Regions from separate parts of the Pseudomonas sp. Hz4 genome, predicted to be linked through region 3. Evidence: riboswitches for the same ligand, from Rfam matches in the RefSeq annotation. Region 3 holds a riboswitch; each other region holds the start of a gene.
What was found. A riboswitch is a leader RNA that binds a small molecule or an ion and turns the genes downstream of it on or off. The one in region 3 is predicted to bind cobalamin.
Positions count from the first base shown of each region.

Region 1 (5,964 bases), 660 kb from region 3:
GCGCCTGCGTGACGAAACCCAGGCGCTGCCCATGGCGCGCTGGCAAGTGGCGCCGGAGCAGGGCCAGTTCCTCGCGCTGCTGGTGAAACTCACCGGCGCCAAACGTCTGCTGGAAGTCGGCACCTTCACCGGTTACAGCGCCTTGTGCATGGCGGCTGCGTTGCCGGATGACGGTTCGCTGATCTGCTGCGACATACCCGGCGACTACAACGACACTGCGCGGCGTTACTGGCAGGAGGCGGGGCTTGCTGAGCGGATTGACCTACGCCTGGCACCTGCGCTGGAAACCCTGGCTCTGCTGGATCAGCAAGAGCCGTTCGACCTGATCTTCATTGATGCCGACAAAGCCAACTACCCACGTTATCTGGAGCACGCCCTGCGTCTGCTGCGCGTCGGCGGTCTGGCGGTGTTTGATAACACGCTGTGGAGTGGACGGGTGCTTGAAGACAATCCCGAGAGCGAAGACACCCGAGCCATCCAGGCGCTCAATCGCGCCTTGAAAGATGACTCGCGTGTGGATCTGTCATTGTTGCCGTTGGGCGATGGATTGACCCTGTGCCGCAAGCGCTAAGCGCTTACTTGGTCGCCGATACGCGCCACACCTTATTGCCCACGTCATCCGCCACCAACAAATCACCCTGCTGATCAATCACCACGCCTACCGGACGGCCCATGGCTTTTTCCTCGTCATTGAGGAAACCGGTGAGCACATCAATCGGCTGCCCGATCGGTTTCCCCGCGTTGAACGGTACGAAAATCACTTTGTAGCCACTGTGCGGCTTACGGTTCCATGAGCCATGCTGGCCGATGAATGCGCCTTCCTTGAACTGCGCCGGCAGCGTGTTGCCCTCAGCGAACGTCAGGCCCAGCGATGCGGTATGCGGGCCGACCGCGTAGTCCGGAGCAATGGCCTTGGCCACGAGGTCGGGGTTTTGCGGCTCGACGCGAATGTCGACGTGCTGGCCGTAATAACTGTAAGGCCAGCCGTAGAACCCGCCGTCTTTCACTGAAGTGATGTAGTCCGGCACCAGGTCGCTGCCGATTTCGTCGCGCTCGTTGACCGCCGTCCACAGCGCGCCGCTCTGAGGTTCCCAAGCCAGGCCGTTTGGATTACGAATCCCCGAGGCGAAGATTCGACTGTTGCCGGTGGCGCGATCCACTTCCCAGATCGCCGCGCGACCTTCTTCCTTGTCCATGCCGTTTTCGGCGACGTTGCTGTTGGAGCCCACCGTGACGTACAGCTTGCTGCCGTCCTTGCTGGCGATGACGTTTTTGGTCCAGTGGTGATTCAGCGTACCGCCCGGCAGGTCGATCACTTTCATCGGCTGCGACTTGATCACCGTCTCGCCGTTTTCATAGTGGAAGCGCAGCAAGCGGTCGGTGTCGGCGACGTACAGGTCATTGCCGACCAGCGTCATGCCGAAGGGCGAGTTGAGGTTTTCCAGAAACACCGTACGGGTTTCGGCGATGCCGTCGTGATCGCTGTCGCGCAGCAGCGTGATGCGGTTCGGGCTGGGGACGCCGGCACCGGCGCGGCCCATGACTTTCTTCATGACCCAACCCTTGATGCCTTTGCCGTCATCAGGTTTAGGTGGCGCGTTGGTTTCGGCGACCAGCACGTCGCCATTGGGCAGCACATAAAGCCAGCGCGGGTGATCGAGACCTTCAGCAAAGGCCGCCACCTGAGTCCCTGTCGTGGCGATGGGTTTCGCGCCGTCCGGCCAGCCGATCGCGGGGGCGATGTTCATCGTCGGGATCAGGGTTTTGTTGGGTTCTGGCAGCTTGGGCGAGGGGCCGGTGCCGTCGGAGACTTGCAGCCTGGAGGTTTCACCACAGGCGGCAAGCCCTCCGGCGAGCACAATGACGAGAGCGAGCTGAGGCTTGCGCATGCTGATCTTCCCTATGAATGCATTGACCTAATCAATAGAGAAGCGCAGGTGCACGATGGTTCAACCGGTCAGCCGCGGGCTTCCTTGAACAGCACGGCGATGCCGGGGTGATAGTTGCCGGCTTCGTTGCGCAACTTGCGATACGCGTAGGGGAAATACCAGGCCACCGCGCAGGTGTGTTCCTTTTGCAGGTCGTCGACCATGTCTTGGAGTTCTTCCGGGGTAGCGCTTTGTTGGGCTTTTTGCGGCGCAACGAACAGGCAGCCGAGTTTCAGGTCGCTGGCGTAGCTGATGCGCTTGGCGTCGCTGGTGATGTCCTGCAATGCTTGAGTCAGGTTCAGGCTGTTGACGCGTGGCCAGCGCTGGGTCGCCTGAAGGTAAGCGCGTTCTTCGCGGGTCGCGATAAACAGATCGGCGCGGCCATTGCGTTCGCCTTCTTCGGTCTGTTTACGGGTCGGCGTTTGTTGCAGTGTCACCATTTCCGCCATCCACGCAGCGGCGGACAGCAGGCTCAGGTTGGCTTTTTCATCGAACCAGTAAGGCGTGTCGTTATCGCCGCGCACGGCGTTGTAGCGGTCAATACAGTCAAACCAGCGTTCCAGCACCGGGCGCAGGAATTCCAGCTTCGGATTGCTGATGATCATGCCTTGCATGTGGCTCACCTTTGTTTTTGTGTTGTGAGATTATGGCTCTTTGATATCACTGCTGAGAGTGTGGCACAAGATTGGCGTCAGATAATTGATCGACGGCAGTTATTCGCTCGCAGGCCGCCCGTCTTCAATTGACGCTCCATCCCCAACCCTCTAACCTTCGCGGCTTGTTTCAGGTGCTCTGTGACCTTGGTCGACAGAGTGAAACAGGGAAGCCGGTGAGTGCGTTCATTCAACTAATGAAGAACCACGATCCCGGCGCTGCCCCCGCAACGGTAAATGAGTGAAGACTGCGCCTTGAGCCACTGTGTTGATGTCGACATGGGAAGGCGCGCAGTCAGGCGAATCGCCGCTCATGAGCCCGGAGACCGGCCTGATCCATCCAGCGGCATCACGGTGGGCGATGCCAGGCTTTTTGCCGTCTATTCTTGTGCCTGCCCGCCGTTATCCAGCCTCAACGGAGAGCTCCCCCATGACTGATACCCCCGATCGTGACGAACGTCATCTGGCGCGCATGCTGCGCAAAAAAGCCGTGATCGACGAACGCATCGCCAACTCCCCGAATGAATGCGGCCTGCTGCTGGTGCTGACCGGCAACGGCAAAGGCAAAAGCAGTTCGGCCTTTGGCATGCTCGCCCGGTCCATGGGCCACGGCATGCAGTGTGGCGTGGTGCAGTTCATCAAGGGGCGCAACAGCACCGGCGAAGAACTGTTTTTCCGGCGCTTCCCGGAACAGGTGCGTTTTCATGTGATGGGCGAGGGCTTCACCTGGGAAACCCAGGATCGCCACCGTGACATCGCCGCCGCCGAAGCTGCGTGGGCGGTGTCCCGCGAATTGCTGCGTGATCCGTCGATTGGCCTGGTGGTGCTGGATGAGTTGAACATTGCGCTCAAGCACGGTTACCTCGATCTGGATCAGGTGCTCAGCGATTTGCAGGCGCGTCCGCCGATGCAGCATGTGGTGGTTACCGGTCGCGGCGCCAAACCGGAGATGATCGAACTGGCCGACACGGTCACCGAAATGGGCGTGATCAAACACGCGTTCCAGGCCGGGATCAAAGCGCAAAAAGGCGTCGAGCTGTGAATACTACTTTATGAAAATCAGCCATCACTGCCCGGCGGTGCTGATCGCCGCGCCGGCCTCCGGTCAGGGCAAGACCACCGTCACCGCTGCGCTGGCCCGTTTGCATCGCAATCAGGGGCGCAAGGTTCGCGTGTTCAAGTGCGGCCCGGACTTTCTCGACCCGATGATTCTTGAGCGCGCCAGTGGTGCGCCGGTGTATCAACTGGACATGTGGATGGTCGGCGAGCAGGAAAGTCGTCGTCTGTTGTGGGAAGCCGCCGGCGAAGCTGACCTGATCCTCATCGAAGGCGTCATGGGGCTGTTTGACGGTACGCCGTCCAGCGCTGACCTGGCGCGGCATTTCGGTGTGCCGGTGCTGGGTGTGATCGACGGCACCGCCATGGCCCAGACCTTCGGCGCACTGGCGTTGGGGTTGGCGCGCTATCAGCCGGATTTGCCGTTTGCCGGTGTGCTGGCCAACCGCGTCGGTACCCTGCGTCACGCGCAATTACTTGAAGGCAGCCTCACTGAAGGTTTGCGCTGGTACGGCGCCTTGTCCCGGGAAACCGGGATCGAATTGCCAAGTCGCCATTTGGGTCTGGTTCAGGCCAGTGAGTTGAACGATCTCGATCTGCGCCTCGATGCGGCCGCCGATGCGTTGGCCAGCAGTTGCGAGGTCGCGCTGCCACCGGCCGTCGAATTCGCCGCCCCGGATGTGCTTGAAGCCGAGCCGTTGCTGACGGGTGTGCGAATTGCCGTGGCCCGTGACGAAGCGTTCGCCTTCACCTACGGTGCCAGCCTGGATTTGTTGCGGGCGATGGGCGCTGAGTTGTCGTTTTTCTCGCCGATCCGCGATACCCGATTGCCCGATGCCGACAGTCTCTATCTGCCGGGCGGCTACCCCGAGCTGCACCATGTGGCGCTGTCGCAAAACAGCTCGATGCTGACCGCGATCCGCGCCCACCACGCGGCTGGCAAGCCCTTGCTGGCCGAATGTGGCGGCATGCTGTATCTGCTCGACTCGTTGACCGATGTCGAGGGCACTCGCGCTGAATTGGTCGGCCTGCTGGCAGGGGATGCAGTGATGCAAAAGCGTCTGGCTGCGTTGGCGTTGCAGGCGGTCGAATTGCCCGAAGGCTTGTTGCGCGGGCACACCTATCACCATTCGCTGACCAGCACCGAGCTTGAGCCAATCGCTCGTGGCCTGAGCCCTAACGGCGGGCGTGGGGCAGAGGCGGTTTATCGTGAAGGGCGGATGACCGCCACTTATGTGCACTTCTATTTCCCGTCCAATCCATCGGCGGTTGCCGCGCTATTTGCGCCTGACCAAAACCCTGTGGGAGCGGGCTTGCCCGCGAAGAGGCCATGACTGACCACGCATTCAGCCAGGCCGAACGCGCAGCGGTCTACCGAGCCATCGGCGAACGCCGCGACATGCGTCATTTCAGCGGCGGCACCGTCGAGCCGCAATTACTGCGGCGCCTGCTCGAAGCGGCACATCAGGCACCGAGTGTCGGCCTGATGCAGCCTTGGCGGTTCATCCGCATCAGCGATCGAGCCCTGCGCGGCAAGATCCAGTTACTGGTGGACGAAGAACGCATCCGCACCGCCGAAGCCCTTGGCGAGCGCACCGACGAATTCATGAAGCTGAAAGTTGAAGGCATCAACGACTGCGCCGAGGTGCTGGTCGCCGCGTTGATGGACGATCGCGAGCGCCATATCTTTGGCCGTCGCACCTTGCCGGAAATGGACATGGCCTCGTTGTCCTGCGCGATCCAGAACCTGTGGCTGGCCTCCCGCGCCGAAGGACTGGGCATGGGCTGGGTGTCGCTGTTCGAGCCGCAAGCCTTGGCGGACCTGCTGGGTTTGCCGGCCGGCGCCAAGCCCTTGGCCGTGCTTTGCCTGGGGCCGGTCAAGGCATTCTATCCAGCGCCGATGCTGGTACTCGAAGGTTGGGCGCAGGCGCGTCCGCTCAGTGAGCTGCTGTACGAAAACTATTGGGGAGTAAGTCAATGAGTGTGGCGTTGTTGAGTGTCGCCGCGGTTGCGCTGGATGCGCTGCTGGGTGAACCCAAACGCTGGCATCCGCTGGTGGCGTTCGGCCGTTTTGCCGATCGCATCGAGCAACGTTTCAACTCCGGCGGTCGCGGTTGGCGTAGCCACGGCGTCACCGCCTGGGTGATCGCGGTGTTGCCGCTGACCCTGCTGGCCACGGCGTTTTCCTGGGCGCCCTATGTCGGCTGGATTGTCGAAATTCTCGTGCTCTATTGCGCCCTCGGCCTGCGCAGCCTCGGTGAACACGTCGAACCGGTGGCCAAGGCGCTGCGCAGCGATGATCTGGACGAGGCGCGCAAACGTGTCGG
Region 1 is NZ_CM142719.1:4,345,504-4,351,467, reverse strand. It holds gene ACYZTR_RS19820 (O-methyltransferase) at 1-571, shown strand, start outside; gene ACYZTR_RS19815 (PQQ-dependent sugar dehydrogenase) at 576-1,889, opposite strand; gene ACYZTR_RS19810 (hypothetical protein) at 1,958-2,542, opposite strand; cobalamin riboswitch at 2,697-2,930, shown strand; gene cobO (cob(I)yrinic acid a,c-diamide adenosyltransferase) at 3,012-3,623, shown strand; gene ACYZTR_RS19800 (cobyrinate a,c-diamide synthase) at 3,634-4,971, shown strand; gene bluB (5,6-dimethylbenzimidazole synthase) at 4,968-5,618, shown strand; gene cbiB (adenosylcobinamide-phosphate synthase CbiB) at 5,615-5,964, shown strand, end outside.
Region 1: another riboswitch for cobalamin. It lies ahead of cobO (cob(I)yrinic acid a,c-diamide adenosyltransferase); the one in region 3 lies ahead of cobW (cobalamin biosynthesis protein CobW).

Region 2 (5,964 bases), 1.1 Mb from region 3:
TTCCGCCACGGTGGAGCAATTGGAGGGTCTAAGCGCTGGAGATCAGGTGGCTTTCGAATTCAGGGCACCACGTTGCGGTCGGTCCATGGCGTAGTCAGATCACCCAACACACCGTTGAAATGGCCAACGCTGACGAGGTCTATTTGGGCGGTGAAGGACGGTTTCTGGTAGCCCGTGATGAAGGGCGGATCGTCGCTTCACCGTGGATTAAAGGTCGTGGAAGTGGTGCCCCTGTTCGTCCTTCCCGAGTTCCGCCGCTCGGGACTGTTCAGCGAGTTGTACAGCGCATTGAAGTCGCCTGAGGTTCGACATATCTCGAATACCCGAGAGCAAGTCAAACAGAGCGAAATCGCAGAATCTGCGCGCCGTCGAAAGGATCGACAAGGTAATGCCCGTGCACACCGAATGTATCCTGCAAGCATTGCGGGGTCAGCACCTCAAGTGGCTTGCCGAGGGCCACTAATCGCCCCTCATCCAGTACCGCCAAACGATCACAGATCAGCGCCTGATTCAGGTCATGCAGGGCGATCAATGTCGTCACCGGCAGAGCCTGTACAACGTTTAGAATGGCGAGCTGATGCTGGATATCCAAGTGATTGGTCGGTTCGTCCAGCAACAGAATCTGCGGGCGTTGGGCCAGGGCGCGAGCGATGTGGACACGCTGACGTTCACCGCCGGACAGACTGTGCCAGGTACGGTTTTTCAGGTGCGCCGCATCGACGTCGCGCAGCGCCTGCAGGACGATGGCATCGTCCTCACTCGACCAAGGGCTCAAGGCCGACAGCCACGGCGTTCGACCCAGGGCTACGGCATCAAACACACTGATGGCATCCAAGGTGTCGGCCTGTTGCTCTACCACCGCCAGGGTTTGCGCGATGGTTCGCCGTGACAGTGCCCTGAGGCACTGGCCGTTGAGGTGGATGTCTCCCCGGCTGGGGATGCGCACGCCGGCCAGCAGTTTGAGCAGCGTGGATTTTCCCGAACCGTTGGGCCCGACGAGGCCCAGGGTTTCACCACGACGGATGTCCAGGTGGATACCGTGCAGCAACTCAGCGTCGCCGACATGAAACCCGAGGCCGGAACAACGCAGTACGGAGTCGCTGATGACTGGCGAGGCAGCATTCATCGAGCATTCCTCCGACCGATCAGGATCAACGCGAACACCGGCGCGCCAACCAATGCGGTGATGACGCCGACCGGGATCACCTGGCCTTTGATCAGCGTCCGGGAGAGGATATCGGCGGCGATCAGAAACACTGCACCACCCAGCGCGCTCGCCGGCAGCAGACGCGCATGCCGGGTGCCCAGCAGCAGTCGCACGGCATGGGGGATGACCAGGCCGACGAAACCGATGGAGCCGACAATCGACACCATCACTGCCGTCACCAGTGCGGCGCAGCTGATCAACAAAAATTGCACTCGGCGTACTGGAATGCCGAGCGAGGCGGCTGAGTCGGCACCAAAAGTGAAGGCATCCAGCGCCCGACGGTGCCACAGGCACACCGCGAGACCGGTCAATGCCACGGGCACCGACAGCCACACCGATGGCCAGCGCACGCCGCTGAGATTGCCCAGCAACCAGAACATGATGCCGCGGGCCTGTTCGGAACTGGCCGACTTGGTGATCAGAAACGCGGTGAGCGCATTGAACAACTGCGAACCGGCAATCCCCGCCAGGATGATTTGCCCGGTGCCGCCGTTTGAACCACTGGCGCGGGCCAGCAAAACAACCACGGCAAAGGCGGCAACGGCGCCGGCAAACGCCCCCACCGAGAGCGAAATCAACCCCGCCCCGAGACCCAGCAATGCCACCAGTACAGCGCCTGTCGAGGCGCCGGCGGAAATGCCGAGCAGATAAGGATCGGCCAGCGGGTTGCGCAACAGCGATTGCAGGATCACCCCGCAGGTGGCCAGGCCCGCACCGCAGGCCGCTGCCACCAGCGCGCGGGTCAGGCGGTAATTCCAGACGATGCCTTCGTCTATCGGGTCGAGGACATAACCGGCAGTCCACAGTTTGTTCGCCAGCACCTGGAACACCACACTCGGTTCGATGCTCGTTTCACCGATGGTCACACCGGCAATCACGGCCAACAGCAGTGTCAGCAATGCCAGCAGCGTACGAATCAGCACCCTGGTCATTTCTGCAGGTCGTAGCCGTTGATGGCTGATGCCAGGGTTTCAAGACCGTCGAACATTCTCACGCTGGCCTGCATGGCCATGGCGTCGAGGATGATGATGCGGTTGTTTTTCACGGCGTCCATGTTGCGGGTCACCGGGTCGCTGCGCAGGAATTCCACTTTCTTTTGATAGTCGTCAGCCGGGAATCGACGGCGATCCATGCGTGCGATGACCAGGAAGGTCGGGTTGGCCTTGGCGATGGTTTCCCAGCCGACTGTTGGCCATTCTTCATCAGACTGAACCACGTTGCGCACACCCAACGTATTCATCATGAAGTCGGGAATGCCCTTGTGCCCGGCGACATAGGGGTCGATATCCAGACTGGCGCTGGAGAACCAGAACAGCGCACTGGTGTGCTTCAGATCCTTGTTCTGTACGGTGGCAATGGACTTGGCCAGGCTGGCCTTGAGTTGGGCGGTCAGCTGCTGGCCACGTTCCTGCGCATCGAAAATTTCAGCCAATTGGCTGATGCTTTTGTAGAGGCTGTCGATGTGAAATGCCTCCAGACGTGTGCCATCGGCACCGACCAGGTTGTCCTTGGCTTCGCAGTCGGACGGCATCAAGTAGGTCGGGATTTTCAGTTCGTGAAACTGGTCGCGAGTACCGACCACGCCTTGCGGACCGACCATCCACTCCAACTCCACTGCCACCAGCTGTGGACGCTTGCCGATCACCGCCTCGAAACTCGGCTCGTTGTCGGCCAGGCGTTCGATCGTCTCGTTCTCTGTCTTGTGCGTGGCCAGCACATCGTTGAACCACAGCGAAGTGCCGACCAGCGTGTTGCCAAGGCCCATGGCGTAGAACATTTCAGTGCCCGCCTGGCCGATGGTCACGACACGGCTGGGTGCCTGCTGAAAGGTCAGCGTGCTGCCACAGTTCTCGACGGTCAGGGGATAGTGGGTCGGGGCCGCATGGGCGAGGGTGGACAGACCCAGGGCAGTGGCGAGGGTGGCAAGGCGGAACAGCAGCATGACGCAATCTCCATTTGACCGTACAAGAGCAGGGGTACGGACTGGAAACACATCATCGAACGCTGCCATTGAAGCAGTGAAGTGCCGATCACTCAGGAACGCTCGGCGCAAGGATGTCCTTCCCGAACACCCCGCCGGTTAGTGATTTACTTGGCCGGCAGGTCTCCTGACTGATGCGTCGTCGCCAGGCTCCAGCCTTCCCGGGAGTGATCCCAGTGGCAGTTCAGGAGCAGGCTCAGCACCTACAGTTGCGGGGGCAGTTCCGTTTGATGCCGTGTCAGGCATCTTGGATTCCCTATTAATCCCATTTGGAAACCGGCGGCCGGCATGGTAGTCGATCATGCCGTATATCACCACTGAGCGCTGTTGGCTGATAACAGGCTGTCGTCATGTATCCATGACAATTATTTGAATGTATTGATCGTCGATTTTACGATGACGCCAACAACGTCTCCACTCGCACGAGGCTCCTGATGCATCCTGACTTTCGACGGTTTCAACGAACTCGACTCGCTGATCGCGCTCGGCATCCTCAACCGGGATAACTGTCTGTTCACGACTGACTTTCTCAGGGCGTGAAGCGGTCATCGAGAAGAGACCGACAGCGATACGCTAAAGTTATGCGGGTCGTCGATCAATTGTGACCCACTGTTCGTGCTGCGTCCGTCCTTGGAGCGCCCAATGCCGCCTATCACCACGCGCCTGGTGGCGCTGTTTGTTCTTTGCCTGACGCTTGAAGTGCCGGCCCAGACCAACGCCTGCCCAGCTGGCGAGAAACAAGTGTGCCTGGACAGCTGCATCTGCCTGCCAGACGCAGGACAGCTGCTCAGCCCCCTGTCTGATGGCATCTTCCAGATCGCGGCACCTGCCTTGGCGCTGTGGCTGACCCAAGCCCGCGCTGAAGCAGCCAACGCCGGCATCCAACCCATTCCACCGCACATCCGGGAGCAACTGCTGCGCTGGTACGACCCCAGCGTCCTCGATACCGCGCGCTACAAGGTTAGCGACAACGGCCAATTCAGCACCGCCACTGCCATGCTGCAAAACCCCGATGTCGGTGCCGTGACGCTGATCGACATCATCCTCTTCCGGGACGCTCAAACCGCAGAACAGAACATCGCGCTCTGGGCTCACGAATTAAAGCATGTGCAGCAGTATCAGGAATGGGGGGTAGAAGGATTCGCCCAGCGGTATACACAAGATTTCAATGCTGTGGAGGCGCCGGCTTATGCCATACAGGCTGAGGTCAGACGGTTGGTGCGGGAAGGGACTGACTGAAGGGTAGCGAAGCTGCCCGTCACGACTGGCTGCATTGTGTTGATTTCGGCAGTAGTGACAGGCAAAAATCGTCCCATTGCAGCCTCTCAAGCTCCGCAAAGGTCGGCCAAAATCGCCCCACAACCAGGGTTCGCTTTGGGCCGATAGGCGAGCGTTAGGTACGGATCGAGCCATGGCCCTGGTCACATAAATTTGAAATGCACGGCGTTGCTCGACAGAATCGCGTCCCGATCCGGCCAAAGGCGCTGGACGCTTGTGGTGAAAAGGGGCTGCAGTTGAACGAACAGACACTGTCCATGCGCCTGGAGCGTGTGGCGGCGCATGTGCCAGCCGGTGCGCGCCTGGCCGATATCGGCTCGGATCACGGCTACCTGCCGGTGGCGTTGATGCGCCGTGGCGCCATCGCGGCGGCGGTGGCCGGCGAGGTGGCATTGACGCCGTTCCGCTCGGCCGAACGCACCGTGCGCGAGAATGGCCTGGACCAGGGGATCACCGTGCGCTTGGCCAATGGCCTGGCGGCGATCGAGCCGGGAGACGGAATCACGGCGATCAGCATCTGCGGCATGGGCGGCGAGACGATCCGCGACATTCTCGACAGCGGCAAGGCGCGTCTGAGCGGCCAGGAGCGCCTGATCTTGCAGCCCAACGGCGGCGAGCAGCCACTGCGCCAATGGCTGATGGAAAATGGCTACCGCATCCTTTGCGAGGAACTGCTGCGGGAAAAGCGCTTCGACTACGAAATCATCGTCGCCGAGCGCGCCGGGCCGGTGATGTACACCGCCGAGGAGCTGTACTTCGGCCCGCTGCAGATGCAGGCACGCAGCCCGGCGTTCCTGGTCAAGTGGCAACGCATGCTGCGCCAGAAGCAGAAAACCCTGACCCACTTCGCCCGAGCGCGGCAAGCCGTGCCCGAGGAGAAGGTGCAAGACATCGCCCGGCAGGCCCGGTGGATCACCGAGCTGCTGGCTTGAGCCCAGCAACTGAACCGAGGCGGATCTCACCCCGTACCGATGCGCGAGAACGAAACTAAGCGTCAGATTGGTTTTTTGCCAGCCCGATGGCTGTCGTCATATGCGGTACAGCGTAGGCCTTGTACCAATGATTCATTCCCGCAATAGCTTTCTGAGCGGGTGCCGTGTCGGCTGCCCCGACCAATTCCGCGCAAGTCTGCGCCATCGAGACAAGAATGCGGGCTGCTTCGGGAACATAGGGGAGGTCATCTCCAGCTTCATGACGCTCACGAATGATCTGGTAGCGAATGTTCTCCGGGAGTGTCCAGGCACTGATTAAAAACTCCTGAACGGAGTAATCGATGCCCTTGATTTCCACGGTCGCGCAGCGATGTTCCTCACTGAACCCTGCCGCTTCGATCTGTTCACAGCTATCGATAACAGTGTTCATCATTTCCCGAATTTGTTGCCAATCAGTTTTCATTCGAACTCCTTTTCAATGTTGTTCTTGAGGTTACGGGCCGCCTCGATTTCCAGCCCCTGTGTGCTCTCCAGCTACCGACTATAAGCGACGGCTGCCAGTTGCT
Region 2 is NZ_CM142719.1:2,552,156-2,558,119, forward strand. It holds gene ACYZTR_RS11605 (copper-binding protein) at 1-94, shown strand, start outside; gene ACYZTR_RS11610 (ABC transporter ATP-binding protein) at 335-1,126, opposite strand; gene ACYZTR_RS11615 (FecCD family ABC transporter permease) at 1,123-2,127, opposite strand; gene ACYZTR_RS11620 (ABC transporter substrate-binding protein) at 2,136-3,149, opposite strand; cobalamin riboswitch at 3,289-3,491, opposite strand; partial or broken gene ACYZTR_RS11625 (AraC family transcriptional regulator) at 3,627-3,689, shown strand; gene ACYZTR_RS11630 (eCIS core domain-containing protein) at 3,831-4,427, shown strand; gene ACYZTR_RS11635 (tRNA (adenine(22)-N(1))-methyltransferase) at 4,703-5,398, shown strand; gene ACYZTR_RS11640 (hypothetical protein) at 5,454-5,861, opposite strand; partial or broken gene ACYZTR_RS11645 (PaaI family thioesterase) at 5,933-5,964, opposite strand, start outside.
Region 2: another riboswitch for cobalamin. It lies ahead of ACYZTR_RS11620 (ABC transporter substrate-binding protein); the one in region 3 lies ahead of cobW (cobalamin biosynthesis protein CobW).

Region 3 (5,964 bases):
GATTGGCCGCCCGTGAGCGAATCACCCGGTTCAGCTCTTCCTTCAACGTGCGGATCTTCGGCAAGTCCGGCTGACTGTGATCGCCATGGTAACTGGCCGCTGTTTCACCACTGAGGCTTTCCACGGCCGCGAGCATGCCGCCCTGGAACTGGTAATAGTCGTTGGAGTCGAGCAAGTCGTGCTCACGGTTGTCCTGGTTTTGCAGCACGGCTTGCACTTGGCTCAGGCGCTGAGCGAACTGCTCTCGCGCTGCGGTACCTTCGTCAGAACCGCCGTAAGCGTAGCCGCCCCAGTTCAGATAAACCTCGGCCAGGTCATCGCGGCTTTGCCACAGGCGACCCTCGATGGCGCCCTGCACGCCCGCGCCGTAAGCACCCGGTTTGGCGCCAAAGATGCGCCAACCAGCCTGACGCCTGGCCGCGTCTTCATCCAGCCCCGATTGCATCAACGCTTCGCGCTCGGCACGCACCTTGGCGGCCAGGGGGTTGAGGTCGTCCGGCTCGTCAAGGGCGGCGACCGCTTGCACAGCGGCGTCGAACAGACGGATCAAGTTGGCAAAGGCATCGCGGAAGAACCCGGACACGCGCAAGGTCACGTCCACGCGCGGACGGTCCAGCAGGCTCAGCGGCAGAATTTCGAAATCGTCGACCCGCTGACTGCCCGTGGCCCAGACCGGGCGCACGCCCATTAGCGCCATGGCCTGGGCAATGTCATCGCCGCCCGTGCGCATGGTCGCGGTGCCCCACACCGACAGGCCGAGCTGACGCAGGTGATCGCCGTGGTCTTGCAGGTGTCGTTCAAGAATCAGGGTGGCCGACTGGAAACCGATGCGCCACGCCGTGGTGGTCGGCAAGTTACGCACGTCCACCGAGTAGAAATTGCGACCGGTCGGCAGCACGTCGAGTCGACCCCGACTCGGCGCACCGCTGGGGCCGGCCGGCACGAAGCGGCCACTGAGAGCGTCTAGCAGACCGCGCATTTCCGCCGGACCGCAGGCGTCCAGCCGTGGAGCGACGACTTCACGCAGGCTGTCGATGATGGCTTTCACCTCTGACCAGCCTGGCGCGTTCAGCAGCTCAACCTCAGTGTTCAAGGCCTGCTCAATCAGCTGTGTGGCGAACAGTTCCAGACGCTCACGAGTATCACCCGCTGTGCGCCAGGCTTCCTGGGTGAGGATTTGCAGTTCAATCGGACGCGGCCCGGTCCAAGGCTCAGCCAGCGCACAATCCAGCGGATCAAAGCCCAACGCGAACGCCTTGGCCAGCGCACGCAGCAGACTTGATTGGGCGCCACGCCCATCGCCACGCGGGATACGCAACAACGCCAGCAAGGTGTCGATACGCAAACGCCCGGTCGGCGACTCGCCGAACACATGCAAACCATCGCGGATCTGCGACTCTTTCAAGTCGCACAAATACGTGTCCAGACGCGGCAACCAAATCGCCGCATCGGCCTCACTGTCGAGCTTCTCGTCCAGTTGCAGTTCGCGGTCGATGTGCGTCTCGCGCACCAGTTGCAGGATGTCGCGCTGCAATTCCCGGGCACGGCGCGGATCGAGCAATTGCGCTTCGTAATACTCGTCGGCGAGTAATTCGAGGTTGCGCAACGGGCCGTAGGTTTCGGCGCGCGTCAGCGGCGGCATCAGGTGATCGATGATCACCGCTTGGGTGCGGCGCTTGGCCTGGGCGCCCTCACCCGGGTCGTTGACGATGAACGGATAGATGTTCGGCAGCGGCCCGAGCAGCGCGTCCGGCCAGCAATTCTCCGACAGCCCGACGCCTTTGCCCGGCAGCCATTCGAGGTTGCCGTGCTTGCCGACGTGGATCACGCCGTGGGCACCGTAGGTGTTACGCAACCAGAAGTAGAACGCCAGATAACCGTGAGGCGGCACCAGGTCCGGGTCGTGATACACCGCGCTCGGATCCACCTGATAACCCCGCGCCGGTTGAATGCCGACGAAGGTCAGGCCAAAGCGCAGCCCGGCGATCATCATTCGCCCGCCACGGGACATCGGATCGCTCTCGGGCGTGCCCCAACGATCCAGCACGGCTTTGCGGTTGGATTCGGGCAAGGCGTTGAACATCAGCAGATAGTCGTCCATCGCCAGGCTTTGCTGACACGGACGCTGGTCAAGGGTGTCGAAGTCGTTGCTGACGCCACCGAGCAATTGCTGGATCAATGCGGTGCCAGTGTCCGGTAACTCCGCCGGTAGCGGATAACCTTCGGTGTGCAGCGCACGGAGGATATTCAGCGCGGCGGCCGGGGTGTCGAGGCCCACGCCGTTGCCGATACGACCATCACGCGTCGGGTAGTTGGCGAGGATCAGGGCAATGCGTTTTTCACTGTTCGGCACCCGCGCCAGATCAATCCAGCGTCGCGCCAGTTCGGCGACAAAATCCATACGTTCAGGTTGCGGTCGGTAGCAGACCACATCCGACTGGCTGCGCTCGCTGCGCCAGGCCAGGTCCTTGAAGCTGATCGGCCGGCTGATGATTCGGCCATCCAGTTCCGGCAGCGCGATGTGCATCGCCAAATCGCGTGGACCGAGGCCCTGTTCACTGGCACGCCAACCGGATTCGTTGTCCTGGGCGCAAATCGCCTGGATCACTGGGATGTTGCGGCGAAACGGTCGCAGGTGCGGCGCTTCGGGGCTGGATTGAGCGAAACCGGTGGTGTTGAGAATCACGCCGGCTTCGACTTCATCCAACCAGTCCTCGACCGCCGTCAGGCAGCCGGGCTCTTTCAAACTGGCCAGCGCAATTGGCAACGGGTTCAACCCCGCCGCTTGCAAACGCTGGCAGAAAATATCGATGAAACCGGTGTTCGCCGCTTGCAGATGCGAACGGTAAAACAGCACCGCCGCGACCGGTTGATCGGCCTGCCAGTCGGCTTGCCAATCGTGAAGGTCTGCGGGGCTTTTTTGCGGATGGTAGATCGCCGTGCGCGGCAGGGTTTGCGGCTCGGCCCAGGCGTAGTCGCGTTCCAGCCAACGATCGGCAAGGCAGCGGAAAAAATCCAGGGCATTGCTCATGCCGCCCTGACGCAAAAACTGCCAAAGCCTATCGCGGTCGCCGGCAGCCACGGTGCTGAGGTCGCTGAGTTCCGGGTCCGGGCGGTCATCGCCGGGCACCAGAATCAGCTGCACGCCGCGCTGGGACAACGCCACCAAGCGCTCCACGCCATAACGCCAATAGGCGATGCCGCCGTGCAGCGAGATCAGAATCACCTTGGCGTGGCGCAGCACTTCGTCGACATACAGGTCGACCGACGCGTGATTCTGCACCTGCATCGGGTTGGCCAGGCGCACGCTCGGGTAATCGTCGGGCAACTGCTGCGCCGCTTCGGCGAGCAGCGCGAGGCTGGAGTCGCCACTGCACAGGATCACCAGCTCGGCGGGGGTTTGTCCAAGGTCGGCAATGTTGTCATCCGACACGAAACCGCCGGGCTGGGTCCTGAGCAGGTGCATGGCTTAAACGCTGAGCGCAGCGCGCAGTTGCGTTTCGATTAGAATTGCGTCCAGTTCCTGACCGATCAATACCAGGCGTGTGGTGCGCGCTTCGTCGGCGCCCCACTGACGGTCGAAATGCTTGTCGAAACGAGTGCCTACGCCCTGGATCAACAGGCGCATCGGCTTGTTCGGAATCGCCGCAAAGCCTTTGACGCGCAAGATGCCGTGTTGAACCACCAGTTGAGTCAGCGCGTCCAGCAGCAGGCTTTCATCTGCCTGGGGCAGTTCGATGGAGATCGAATCGAAAGCATCGTGATCGTGATCGTCCTCACCTTCATGGTGGTGATCGTGATGGCTGTGACGGCTGTCGATGTGTTCTTCGGAACCAGCACCGAGGCCGATCAGCACGTTCAGTGGCAGACGACCACTGCTGGCCTCGATGACTTTCACGGCGGACGGCAATTCTTCAGCGACTTCCAGGCGCACACGGGCCAGGTCTTCGGGGCTGATCAGGTCGGCCTTGTTGAGGATCACCAGGTCGGCGCTGGCCAGTTGGTCGGCGAACAGCTCGTGCAGCGGCGATTCGTGGTCCAGGTTCGGGTCGAGTTTGCGCTGGGCATCGACCTGGTCCGGGAAAGCCGCGAAGGTGCCGGCGGCGACCGCTGGGCTGTCGACCACGGTGATCACCGCGTCAACGGTGCAGGCGCTGCGGATTTCTGGCCACTGGAAGGCTTGCACCAGCGGTTTTGGCAGGGCCAGACCAGACGTTTCAATGAGGATGTGGTCGAGGTCGCCGCGACGGGCGACCAATTCGCGCATCACCGGGAAGAACTCTTCCTGGACGGTGCAACACAGGCAGCCGTTGGCCAATTCATAAACGCGGCCGTTGGCTTCTTCCTCAGTGCAGCCGATGGAGCACTGCTTGAGGATTTCGCCGTCGATGCCCAGCTCGCCGAACTCGTTGACGATCACCGCGATGCGGCGGCCCTGAGCGTTGTCGAGCATGTGCCGCAGCAACGTGGTTTTGCCCGAGCCGAGGAAGCCGGTAACGATGGTGACGGGGAGTTTGGCCAGTGTTTTCATCGGATGCCCTTTGGCAAGGTGGCGGGCATACGGGACGACGACCGGCAACGCGGACGCGCGTGCCTGAAGAGTTCGCCACCGGATCACCCCGCCCGGTTGAAAGTGAGAATCTGTGTCGAGGCAGGTCTCCTGGCTGACGGCTTGCCAGTCGTTCGACTGACGTAGGCTGCGCCTTCCCGCGGACCCGATAGACAGGGCTTGCAGTGGCGTGGCAGCCAACAGAACCGTTCACAGTTGCGGGGGCAGCCGCGGCATCGACCGCGTTCCCTTCTTAGCTTCGGCAGACGCCGAAGAACCTCGAAAGCGCAAGGCTACGCATCGTGTGAGGGCGGGTCAATGTCTTGTGGCAGCCGTACCGGCCCCTTCGCGAGCAGGCTCGCTCCCACATCTATGGTTACCCCCTTTTCTGCAATACTGTTTTTGATGCGTGGTTGGCTTGCTTTCATCTATCCGGCGTCTGAGTGGGGTTGTGGCCCCCGCGCCTCGATGAGAATCGATGCCCGACGATCCTAATTATTCGAACGGCCTTTCAGCCGTGTGGGAGCTCAGGGTTGTCGTCAGGCCGGTTGGCCGTTCACGTCATCTGTTATCCAGCATCGCAAAACCAGGTGGGTGGTGCTCGGGTGACAGCAGGGTCAGGCGTTCATCGCGGTTGGCCCTGCATCGAATTCAGAGTGGTGTGCCGCAATCGCCCAGGCGATCCTCGCCAGCTTATTGGCCAGCGCGCAGACCACATGGTTGGAGTGATGGTGGGCTAATAGCTGCCGGACCCAGTCCGCCAGCCAGCCTTTCTGGCGCTCCAGCTGCATCAAGTAGACACGGGCGCACTGGATGAGCAGGCGCCTCTGGTTGCGATCACCGCGCTTGCTGATGCCCAATAGAACGGTCTTGCCGCCCGTGGAATGCTGTTTGGGCACCAGCCCGATCGAGGCCGAATAGCCTCGCCCGCATTTGAACTGTTTGCCATCACCCAACTCGGCAGCCAGGACGGTGGAGGTGATCGGGCCGACACACGGCATGGTCATCAAACGAGATGCCAGATCATCTTCAGCGGCCTGGCATTGCACTCGCTTATCCAGTGCCTTGATCCGCTCATTCAGGTAGTTGAAGTGCTCATGTAGCATCGTCAGAATTATTTTGATGTCTTCAGAAAATGAACTCGCCTCAAGTAGCGTCGGCAGATCGTTGATCGATTTGAAGCCTGGGGCCAAGCTGACGCCAACCTCCAGAAGGGCTGCGTGAATCCGATTGACGGTCGCGGTGCGGTCTTTGATGAACGAATCCCGTGTCGAGTTGAGCATGGCCAACGCCTGCTGAGCCTGGGTCTTGGGGGCGACAAAGCGCATCGTTGGGCGGGTCGCTGCCTCGCAGATCGCCTCGGCGTCAGCGAAGTCGTTCTTGTTGCTTTTCACATAAGGACGCACGAGATGAGG
Region 3 is NZ_CM142719.1:3,687,136-3,693,099, forward strand. It holds gene cobN (cobaltochelatase subunit CobN) at 1-3,466, opposite strand, end outside; gene cobW (cobalamin biosynthesis protein CobW) at 3,470-4,531, opposite strand; cobalamin riboswitch at 4,634-4,846, opposite strand; gene ACYZTR_RS16825 (IS110 family RNA-guided transposase) at 5,167-5,964, opposite strand, start outside.